2 linked regions of the Spinactinospora alkalitolerans genome follow. The protein of the gene in region 1 binds, or shares a complex with, the protein of each later gene. Links are inferred from orthologs where the notes say so. Each region holds a gene or a part of one and is shown on either strand. Other genes may lie near its edges.

Region 1 (4,957 bases):
CGCCCGATGATCGCCTGCCCGGCGATGGCGATGGCGTCCATCGCGAACACCAGCAGCGACCACAGTTGGAACGCGACCTGGTGCGCCGCGATCTCGGGGTCGCCCAGCCGGGCCGCCACCGCCGTGGTGACCACCAGCACCACCCGCAGGGAGACCGTGCGCACGAACAGCGCGAAGCCGGCCGCGACCGAGGACCTGAGGCCGCTCGCGCTGGGGGCCAGGGAGACGCCGTGCCGCCGGGCGGCGCGCACCACGATCGCCACGTAGACCGCCGCGCCGGCGGTCTGCGCGATCACCGTCGCCCAGGCCGAGCCGGCGATGCCCCAGCCCAGGCCCAGCACGAACGTCACGCACAGCACGATGTTGGCCAGGTTCGACGCGACGGCCACGACGAGCGGGGTCCGCGCGTTCTGCAGGCCGCGCAGCACCCCGGTCCCGGCCATGATGACGAGCAGCGCCGGCGTGCTGAGCAGGCTGATCCGCAGGTAGGTGAGCGCATGGGGGGTGATGTCCGCCGACGCGCCGAGCGCGCTCACCAGCCAGGGCGACAGCGGCCACCCCACGGCGATGACCCCGATGCCGATCAGCACCGCGAGCCACAGCCCGTCGACGCCGTTGCGGATGCCCGAACCGACGTCGCCGGCGCCGAACCGCCGGGCGACCGCCGAGGTGGTGCCGTAGGCGAGGAAGATGCACAGGTTGGCCAGGGTCATGAGGACCTGGCTCGCCACTCCGAGCCCGCCGAGCGCCTCGGTGCCCAGCCGCCCGACGACGGCGGAGTCGGTGAGCAGGAACAGGGGTTCCGACACGAGGGCGAAGAACGTCGGGACGGCGAGGCGGAAGATCTCGCGGTCGTGGGCGTGGCGGAAGGGCGGTGCCGACAGGGGTTTGGGCATGACCCTGCAACGTTACCGGTCAGGTGTTCGAGAGGATGGCCGCGGTTATCCACCGGACCCGGCAAGCCCTGTGGATAACTTGTGGAAAGTTGGCCGTGTACTTTCTTTCACACACAGCCGGTGCATAGTGTCTCCGCAGCTCATACCGCGTGTAGGTAGGTGGGGGAAAAGTTATCCACAGGTGTTGTGCACAAGCTGTCCGCAGAAACCGCCCGTTCATCCACAGGATCTCCCCAGGCTCGTCCACAGGTCGCTTTGCGGACTGTCACCACCGGCGAGGACAATCCAAACTCGAGCACGTTGTCAGTCGCAGGGGGAGAGACCGTGGGGGAGACGCCATGAGTGTTGGCGAGCATCCGCAGGAGGAGGGCGGCTTCGAACGCACGCCACCACACGACATCATGGCCGAGCAGTGCGTGCTGGGCGGCATGCTGCTCTCCAAGGAGGCCATCAGCCAGGTGGTCGAGATCGTGCGCTCGGCCGACTTCTACCGCCCGGCGCACCAGACCGTCTACGACACCGTCATCGACCTCTTCTCGCGCGGCGAGCCGGTCGACGCGGTCTCGGTCAACGCCGAGCTCACCAAGCGCGGCGAGATCACCCGCGTGGGCGGCGCGCCCTATCTGCACACCCTCACCGAGGCCGTCCCGACCGCGGCCAACGCCGGCTACTACGCCCGCATCGTGGCCGACCGCGCCGTCCTGCGCCGCCTGGTCGAGGTGGGCACCCGCATCGCCCAGATCGGCTACGCGGGCGACGGCGAGGTCGACGACCTGGTCGATCGGGCCCAGGCCGAGGTCTACCGGGTCGCCGAGAAGCGCGCGGGGGAGGACTACCTCCCCCTCAGCGAGATCATGCCGGGGGCCCTGGACGAGATCGAGGCGATCTCCGCCCACGACGGCTCGATGACCGGCGTCCCCACCGGCTTCACCGACTTCGACGCCCTCTCCAACGGCCTGCACCCCGGCCAAATGGTCATCATCGCGGCCCGTCCCGCAGTGGGCAAGGCCCTGGCCCTGGACACCCCGCTGCCCACCCCCGGCGGCTGGACCACCATGGGCGAGGTCCGGGTCGGCGACGAACTCCTCGCCGCCGACGGCACCCCCACCCGCGTGGTCGCGGCCACCGACGTCATGACCGACCGCCCCTGCTACGAACTCGCCTTCGACGACGGCACCACCGTCACAGCCGACGCCGAGCACCGGTGGCCGGTCGGAACCGACCCCGCGTCCTCCACCGACATACCGACGACGCGGGAACTCGCGGCTCGGGTCCCCGACGAGAAACCCCATGTCGGAGCCTGCCGCATCACCGACGTCCGGCCGGTGGGAAGCGTTCCGGTGCGGTGCGTGCAGATCGACCATCCGGACCGCCTGTACCTCGCGACGCGGTCGATGATCCCGACGCACAACTCCACCCTCGCCTTGGACTTCGCGCGGGCCGCGTCGATCAAGCACCAGTTGACGTCGGCCTTCTTCAGTCTGGAGATGGGGCGCAACGAGATCGTCATGCGGCTGCTGTCGGCCGAGGCCCGGGTGCCGCTGCACACCATGCGGTCCGGGCTCATGACCGACGACGACTGGACGCGGCTGGCCCGCCGCATGGGCGAGGTCGCCAGCGCGCCGCTGTTCATCGACGACTCCCCGAACATGTCGATGATGGAGATCCGGGCGAAGTGCCGCCGACTCAAGCAGCAGCAGGACCTCAAGCTGGTCATCGTCGACTACCTCCAGCTGATGAGCTCCCCCGGCCGGGTGGAGAGCCGCCAGCAGGAGGTCTCGGAGATGTCGCGGTCCCTCAAGCTCCTCGCCAAGGAACTCGAGGTCCCGGTCATCGCCCTCTCCCAGCTCAACCGCGGCCCTGAGCAGAGAACGGACAAGAAGCCCCAGGTTAGCGATCTACGCGAATCGGGCTCGATCGAGCAGGATGCGGACATGGTCATCCTGCTCTACCGCGAGGACGTGCACGAGAAGGAGTCGCCGCGGGCGGGGGAGGCGGACCTGATCGTGGCCAAGCACCGCAACGGGCCCACGGCCACGGTGACCGTGGCGTTCCAGGGGCACTACAGCCGCTTCGTCGACATGGCGCCCGGGTGACAGGTCGACAGGCCGACACCGCCCCCCCTCGGCCGGAACCCGCCGTCCGGCTGTGCGTCCGGGGCATACGGGCCGAGAGCGAGGGCGGGACGCCGACGCCCTCCTCACGGGCCTGCTCTCCGGTCTCCACGTCCGCGCCGACCGCACGGCGCCGGGCGCGGTGCTGCCCGCCTCCATGGGGACCTCGGCACCGACGAGGACCGGGGGCGGCTCGTCACGGCGCTGCGCATGGTGCGCGCGGCCCGGTGCCTGCCGGAGGGCGAGCAGCATGCCTCGGCAGGGCGATCGGCTCGTCGACCACCGGCGCATCCGCCTGAAGCGGTCGGCCGACCGCCGCTCCTCACCCGTCCACCGGCGCGGGGCCGGCAGGGGTCCGCGCCGTTCGCCGCCTGCGCCGCGCAGCGCGGAGCAGGTCTTTTAGCCGGGGGCCGATCGGGAGCGGTCGAGCGTCGCCACCGCGGTCCTGGTTCCCGTGACCTTCGCGGTCTGCGCGGCCCTCGACGACGGCACGCAGACGGGCACCTACCACGGCCTGTGGCAGCGGATCAGTCTGGGCATCGGCCTCGGCTGGTTCGGCGTGCTGGCCCTCCGGCTGCTGTTCGAGCGGCCCCGAGTGCGGTCGCGGCTCCAGGAGGCCGGCCCATAGGCCGTCCGGCGGAGGGCGGCGGTGCGGCGGAGGCCGCCCGCGCGGTTTCGCCATCCGGTCCGCGCGTACTGGAGGATGTCTCCGGCACCGTTCCCCCCGACGATCGGAGTTTCCCCCTATGGCGCGGACGACGCCCATATCCGTGATCGCGCTGCTGGCATCGGGCAGCCTGCTCCTCAGCGGCTGCGGCATCACCGATGACCCCGGCCCCTGGGCGCAGTGGTTCGGTGAGGAGGGGCCGCCTCCGGTCGAGGAGGAGTTCCCCTACACCAAGGAGGGGCGCATCTTCCAGGACACCGGTCAGGACGCGACGATGCGCTTCTCGATCACCGGGCTGGAGCGCACCCCCGACCACACGGTCATGTACTACGAGGTGGAGTACCTCGACGAGTTCGCGGGCAGCAACCGCAACCTCAGCATGGCGCACACCCTCGTCGACCCGATCACCGGCCGGGTCTACCGCCAGTACCACGACGACGAGGGGCTGAAGTACGGCTCGGTCAGCCCCGGCCCTCCCGGGCTGTATCCGGTGCACGACGGGGTCGCCAACGAATACCGCAGGTACTTCCCGCCCATCCCCGAGGAGGTGCGGCAGGTGACCTTCATCGGCAGCGGGCTGGGGGCCATGACGGGCATCCCGATCCAGGACGTCGACGAGGAGCGGCCGGACCCGGAGGATCCCAACGGCGCCGATCACCTCTCCCCCTCCGATCCGCCGCCCGCGGGGCGCGACCTCACATTCGAGAACCGCCGGCCCGACGACGGCGCCGCGGCGGGCGAGGGCTGGGTGGAGAGCTTCGTCGACTCCGAGATCGCCTCGATCACGCGCGACGGCGACACGGAGACGATCTCGCTGCACTCCGATGTGATGTTCGAGTTCGACGAGTCCGACCTCACCGACGAGGCCGATGAGGTCGTGCGCCAGGCGGCGGAGACACTGGCGCGCAACGTCGATCCGGACAACCCGGAGATCACCGTCATCGGCCACACCGACGGTGTGGGCGGTGACGCCTACAACGAGAGGCTCTCCGTCCGGCGCGCCGAGACGGTGCGGGACCTGCTGGCCGAGGAGATCGGCTCCGGCCACACGTTCGTGGTGGAGGGGCGCGGCAGCACCGAGCCGGTGGCACGGGAGGGCGGACCCGATGACGAGCAGGCGCGCTCCCGCAACCGGAGGGTGGAGTTCGCCTACGGACTCGGCGGCGCCGCCGAACCGGAGGAGGAGTCCGATGACGGCGGGCTGGGCGTCGCGGAGCGCACCGTCGGCTGGCCGGCGCCGTTCACCGACGACAGCGGCGACGTCGTCGCCGAGGCGGAGC
Region 2 (4,835 bases), 1.7 Mb from region 1 along the record:
CAATGGATGAAGGCGGCCGATGGAGCGGCTCGGGGACCGGAGCGCCGCACATGCCAGGATGTATGGGGTACCAGGGGAGGAAAACCGCAAATGTCCACCGGCACCAACCTGCTCTGGCTCGGTGACTTCAACCAGAGCCTGGTCCTCGACGAGATCCGCCGCGCCGAGAACATCAGCCGCGTCGAGCTCGCCGAGCGCACCGCCCTCACCCCGCAGACGGTCTCCAACATCGTGCGCCGGCTGCTGGAGTCGGGACTGGTGCTGGAGGCCGGCCGGCGCTCCTCGCGCGGCGGCAAGCGCGCGACGATGCTGCGCCTCAACGCCGGCGCCTACTACGCCGTCGGCCTGCACATCGACCCCGCGCGCACCACGCTGGTGGTGACCGACATGCGCGGCCGGGTCATCGCGCGCAGCCGGCGCCGCACGCCGGTCGTGCACGGCCCCGCCCGGGTCATCAACGCCCTGGTCCGGGCGGTCCGGCTGCTGGTCGAGCGCTCCGGCGTGCCGGCCGAGCGCGTCCTGGGCATCGGCGTGGCCACGCCCGGCCCGATCGACTCCGGCGGCGGCTTCGTCGTGGAGCCGCCCAACCTGCCCGGCTGGCACAGCGTCCCGTTGCGGGAGGCGCTGGAGAGCGGGACGGGGCTGCCGGTCATCATCGACAACGACGCCACCGCCGCCACGATCGGCGAGCGCTGGTCCGGCGGCGTGCACCGGGCCGGGGACATGGCCTTCATCTACTTCGGCACCGGCATCGGCGGCGGCCTCGTCCTCGGCGACCGGCTCTACCGGGGCGCCTCATGGAACGCCGGGGAGATCGGGCACGTGACCGTCGAACCCGGCGGCCGCCCCTGCCCCTGCGGCAACGGCGGGTGCCTGGAGACCTACCTCGCACCGCACGCCATCGTCGCCGACGCGGCCCGGCGCAGGGGGGAGGAGCCGCCCGGCCTGCCCCGCGGCAGCGCGGCGGCCATCGAGTACTACGCGCGGGTCTGCCGCGCCGCGGAGTCGGGCGACCCCGAGGCCCTGGCCACCGTCCGCGCCGCGGCCGCCCACCTCGGCAGCGCCGCGATCGGGCTGCTCAACGTCGTCGACGTGCCCACCGTGGTCCTCGGCGGCTGGGGCATCTCCCGCGTGGGCGGCATCTACCGCAACGCGGTGGCCGAGGCCGTCTCCGCGCGCTCCATCGCCCGCGCGGTGCGCGGGCTGAGGGTCGAGACCTCCCTGATCGGCGACGACGTCGCGGCGATCGGCGCGGCCTCGCTGGTCCTGCACACCACCTACTCGCCCCGGTTCGCCCCGGCGCGCGGCTGACCGATGCCCGACGACCGGGTTCGCACAGGGGGCGGCCGTCGCTGTGCGCGCAAGCCGCCGGCGACGCAGCAGCCCGAGTCCTGAAACTCCCACCCCCGCCCCGCGAACGGCAGCGGTCGAGGTCCGATGAGCCGGACGGGCCGTCCACAGGGACCGGCCGGCCGCCTCCCCGCGCGCCGCGCGCGCCTAGACTTGTCTACTGTGGCCGGCCGAATTCGAGACGAAGACGTCGCGCTCGTTCGCGAGCGCTCACCCATCGCCGACGTGGTGGGGGAGTACCTCCAGCTCCGCAACGCCGGCGGCGGCTCCCTGAAGGGCCTGTGCCCCTTCCACGACGAGAAGTCCCCGTCCTTCAACGTCACCCCCGCGCGCGGCCTGTTCTACTGCTTCGGTTGCGCCGAGGGCGGCGACGTCATCGCGTTCGTGCAGAAGATCGAGCACCTGAGCTTCGTCGAGGCGGTGGAGAGCCTCGCCAGGGGCGCGGGGATCCAGTTGCGCTACGAGCAGGGCGGCTACGTCCCGCGCAACGAGCAGGGCCAGCGGCAGCGGCTGATCGACGCGCACAAGGCCGCGGCGGAGTTCTACGCCGAGCGGTTGCTGACCCCGGGCGCGCAGGAGGGGCGGCGCTTCCTCAGCGAGCGGGGGTTCTCCCGGGCCGACGCCGAGCGCTTCGGCGTCGGGTTCGCGCCGCCGGGGTGGGAGTCGCTCACCGGGCACCTGCGCGGCAAGGGGTTCAGCGACAAGGAGATCATCCTCGCCGGCCTGGCCAGCCAGGGGCGGCGCGGCCCCTACGACAAGTTCCGCAACCGGCTGCTCTGGCCGGTGCGCGAGGTGACCGGCGAGGTCGTCGGGTTCGGCGCGCGCAAGCTCGACCCCGACGACGACGGCCCCAAGTACCTCAACACCCAAGAGACGCCGATCTTCAAGAAGAGCCACCTGCTCTACGGGCTCGACCTCGCCAAGCGCGACATCTCCCGGGAGCGCCAGGCCGTCGTCGTCGAGGGCTACACCGACGTCATGGCCTGCCACCTGGCCGGGGTCGGCACGGCGGTGGCCACCTGCGGCACCTCCTTCGGCGAGGAGCACCTGAAGATCCTGCGCCGCATGCTGCTGGGGCGCTCGAAGTTCGGCGGCGAGGTCGTGTTCACCTTCGACGGCGACGCGGCGGGGCAGAAGGCCGCGCTGCGGGCCTTCGCCGAGGAGCACGGGTTCGTCACCGAGACCTTCGTCGCCGTGCAGCCCGACGGGCTCGACCCCTGCGATCTGCGCATACAGCACGGCGACGCCGCGATCCGGGACCTCGTGGCCGCGAAGAAGCCGCTCTATGAGTTCGCGATCCGCAGCGAGATCGAGGGGCACAACCTCGACACCCCCGAGGGCCGGATGGCGGCGCTGGAGGCGGCGGCCCCGATCGTCGCCGGCATCCGCAACGAGGGCGTGCGCAAGTTCTACGGCGTGAGCCTGGACAAGTGGGTCGGCCTCATGGACGAGCGGTTCGTGCTGCGCCGGGTCAACCAGCTCGCGCGCGGCGGCCGCCGCGGCGACCGGTCGGCGCCCCGTCAGCCCGCGGCGCCGCAGCAGGGCCAGGGCGCCCCCTACGACCTGCGCGACCCCTCCCTGCAGCGGGAGCGCCAGGCGCTCAAGATCGCCGTGCAGTACCCGGGCCTGGCGGCGGAGTTCGACCGGCTCGACGCCGAGGCGTTCTCCGTGCCGCAGCACCGGGCGATGTATGAGCTGATCCGGTCGCGGGGCGGGGTCGCGGCCGCCGACGACCCGGCGCAGTGGGCGGCGCGGTTGCGCGAGGCCGCCCCCAACGACGCCCAGCGCGGGTTGCTCACGCAATTGGCGGTGGAGCCGATCGAGATCTATGGAGAGCTCGACGAGCACTACGCCAATGAAATCCTGGGCACGATCAAAATTCATTCCATCAATCGCCAGGTCGCAAACCTGAAATCGCGCCTGGGACGGCTCGACCCGGTCGCCGAAGCAGCCGAATATCAGGCCGTTTTCGGCGAGCTCATGGCCATGGAGCAGCGCAGACGCACGATGCGGGAGCGTTCGGGGGGCGCGGCCTGACACGAGGGTGACAAAAGTAGTTCTCTCTGTTCCGCTGTATCAGCAGGCACACTGTAAGTGTGGCTCTTACGGTGCTGCCCAGCGAAATGCCACCGATCCGGCAGGTGGTGGAACTGGTCGCGGGCGCAGGATCCGGCGGTACGGTCTCCGTGGCCGACGTCGCCTCCGCCCTGGACCGGTTGGACGCCCCGCCCGAGGCCCTGGAACACGTGCTGCGCGACCTGGCCCGGCACGGGGTCGACGTCGTCGACCCGGCCGCCGATGACGCGCCGGCCCCGGCCGATCCGGGCCGGAAGGCCTCCACCAGCGACCTCGTACGCATCTACCTGCGAGAGATCGGCCGCGTTCCGCTCCTCACGGCAGAAGAAGAAGTGGAACTCGCGAAATCGATCGAGGCCGGCCTGTACGCGGAGCAGAAGCTCCACCAGGCCCGCCGCTCCCCGGTGCCGCCGCAGCTCTCCGAAGAGAGCATCGGCGACCTCGAAACGCTCGGCTGCGAGGGCGAGCGCGCCAAGCGCAGGCTGATCGAGGCCAACCTGCGGCTGGTGGTCTCCATCGCCAAGCGCTACATCGGCCGCGGCCTGCTGCTCATGGACCTGGTCCAGGAGGGCAACCTCGGTCTGATCCGCGCGGTCGAGAAGTTCGACTACACCAAGGGGTACAAGTTCTCCACCTACGCCACCTGGTGGATCCGGCAGGCCATCACCCGGGCCATAGCCGACCAGGCGCGCACCATCCGCATCCCGGTGCACATGGTCGAGACCATCAACAAACTGATGCGGGTCCAGCGCCAGATGCACCAGGAACTCGGCCGGGAACCCACGCCCGGGGAGCTCTCGCGGGAGCTGGGGCTGGGCGGTGAACGCGTCCAGGAGATCCAGCGCATCGCCCAGGAACCGGTGTCGCTGCAGGCGCCGATCGGCGAGGAGGACTCCGACTTCGGCGACTTCATCGAGGACTCCGACGCCGTGGCGCCGGTGGAGGCCGCGGCCTTCATCATGCTCCAGGACCACCTGGGCTTCCTGCTCGGGGCGCTGCCGGAGCGGGAGCAGCGCATCATCCAGTTGAGGTTCGGGCTCCTCGACGGCCACCCGAGGACCCTGGAGGAGGTGGGCCGGGAGTTCGGGGTGACACGCGAGCGCATCCGCCAGATCGAGTCCAAGACGCTGGCGAAGCTGCGCCACCCCTCGCGCGCCCGGATGCTGCGCGACTACCTGGAATGACGGCGGGCGGCGCCGACGGGGGGGCCGAACGCGGCGGACATGATCGAAGTTCCACGCTGACCACTGTCGGCCCGGACCGACCGGCGCCCGGAAGTCCGTGCGTTCACCCCGGTCTTCGGGCTACCTTTTGAGGTGATGCCCACGCATGACCGGCGCCGCACTCCGGAGGCCGGGGCCAGGCGCACCAGCGCACTCCTGGGGATCGTCGTGGCCGTGGTCCTCGGC

What was found. Proteins that work in one complex are often made in the same cells at the same time.
Region 2: the proteins of dnaB (region 1) and dnaG are in contact, whole or in part, in a crystal structure (PDB 2R6A), measured with the Geobacillus stearothermophilus proteins. The link is inferred for Spinactinospora alkalitolerans from one-to-one orthologs. Residues at the interface, in WP_033016901.1 of Geobacillus stearothermophilus: Ser13, Glu15, Ala16, Gln18, Glu91, Leu92, Asp94, Ala95, Val96, Pro97, Thr98, Ala99, Ala100, Asn101, Tyr104, Tyr105, Ile108; in WP_049624496.1 of Geobacillus stearothermophilus: Lys456, Leu457, Leu458, Pro459, Ala460, Asn463, Ala464, Leu467, Leu535, Leu536, Ile537, Ala538, Gln544, Glu545, Asp548, Tyr549, His552.

Annotation. Positions count from the first base shown.
Region 1 is NZ_JACCCC010000001.1:6,361,951-6,366,907, reverse strand. The notes cover bases 623-3,613. They hold dnaB (replicative DNA helicase), read left to right. Parts: upstream 623-1,234; coding sequence 1,235-2,992; downstream 2,993-3,613. Other genes in these bases: HDA32_RS28565 (hypothetical protein), read left to right, coding at 3,465-3,613; HDA32_RS28575 (MATE family efflux transporter), read right to left, coding at 623-896. Also shown: more of HDA32_RS28575, read right to left, coding at 1-622; more of HDA32_RS28565, read left to right, coding at 3,614-3,638; HDA32_RS28560 (OmpA family protein), read left to right, coding at 3,757-4,957. UniProt on the Escherichia coli protein: The main replicative DNA helicase, it participates in initiation and elongation during chromosome replication. Travels ahead of the DNA replisome, separating dsDNA into templates for DNA synthesis.
Region 2 is NZ_JACCCC010000001.1:4,612,496-4,617,330, reverse strand. Bases 1,081-3,949 are described here. They hold dnaG (DNA primase), read left to right. Parts: upstream 1,081-1,512; coding sequence 1,513-3,387; downstream 3,388-3,949. Other genes in these bases: rpoD (RNA polymerase sigma factor RpoD), read left to right, coding at 3,474-3,949; HDA32_RS20495 (ROK family transcriptional regulator), read left to right, coding at 1,081-1,311. Also shown: more of HDA32_RS20495, read left to right, coding at 91-1,080; more of rpoD, read left to right, coding at 3,950-4,610; HDA32_RS20480 (glycoside hydrolase family 18 protein), read left to right, coding at 4,746-4,835. UniProt on the Escherichia coli protein: RNA polymerase that catalyzes the synthesis of short RNA molecules used as primers for DNA polymerase during DNA replication.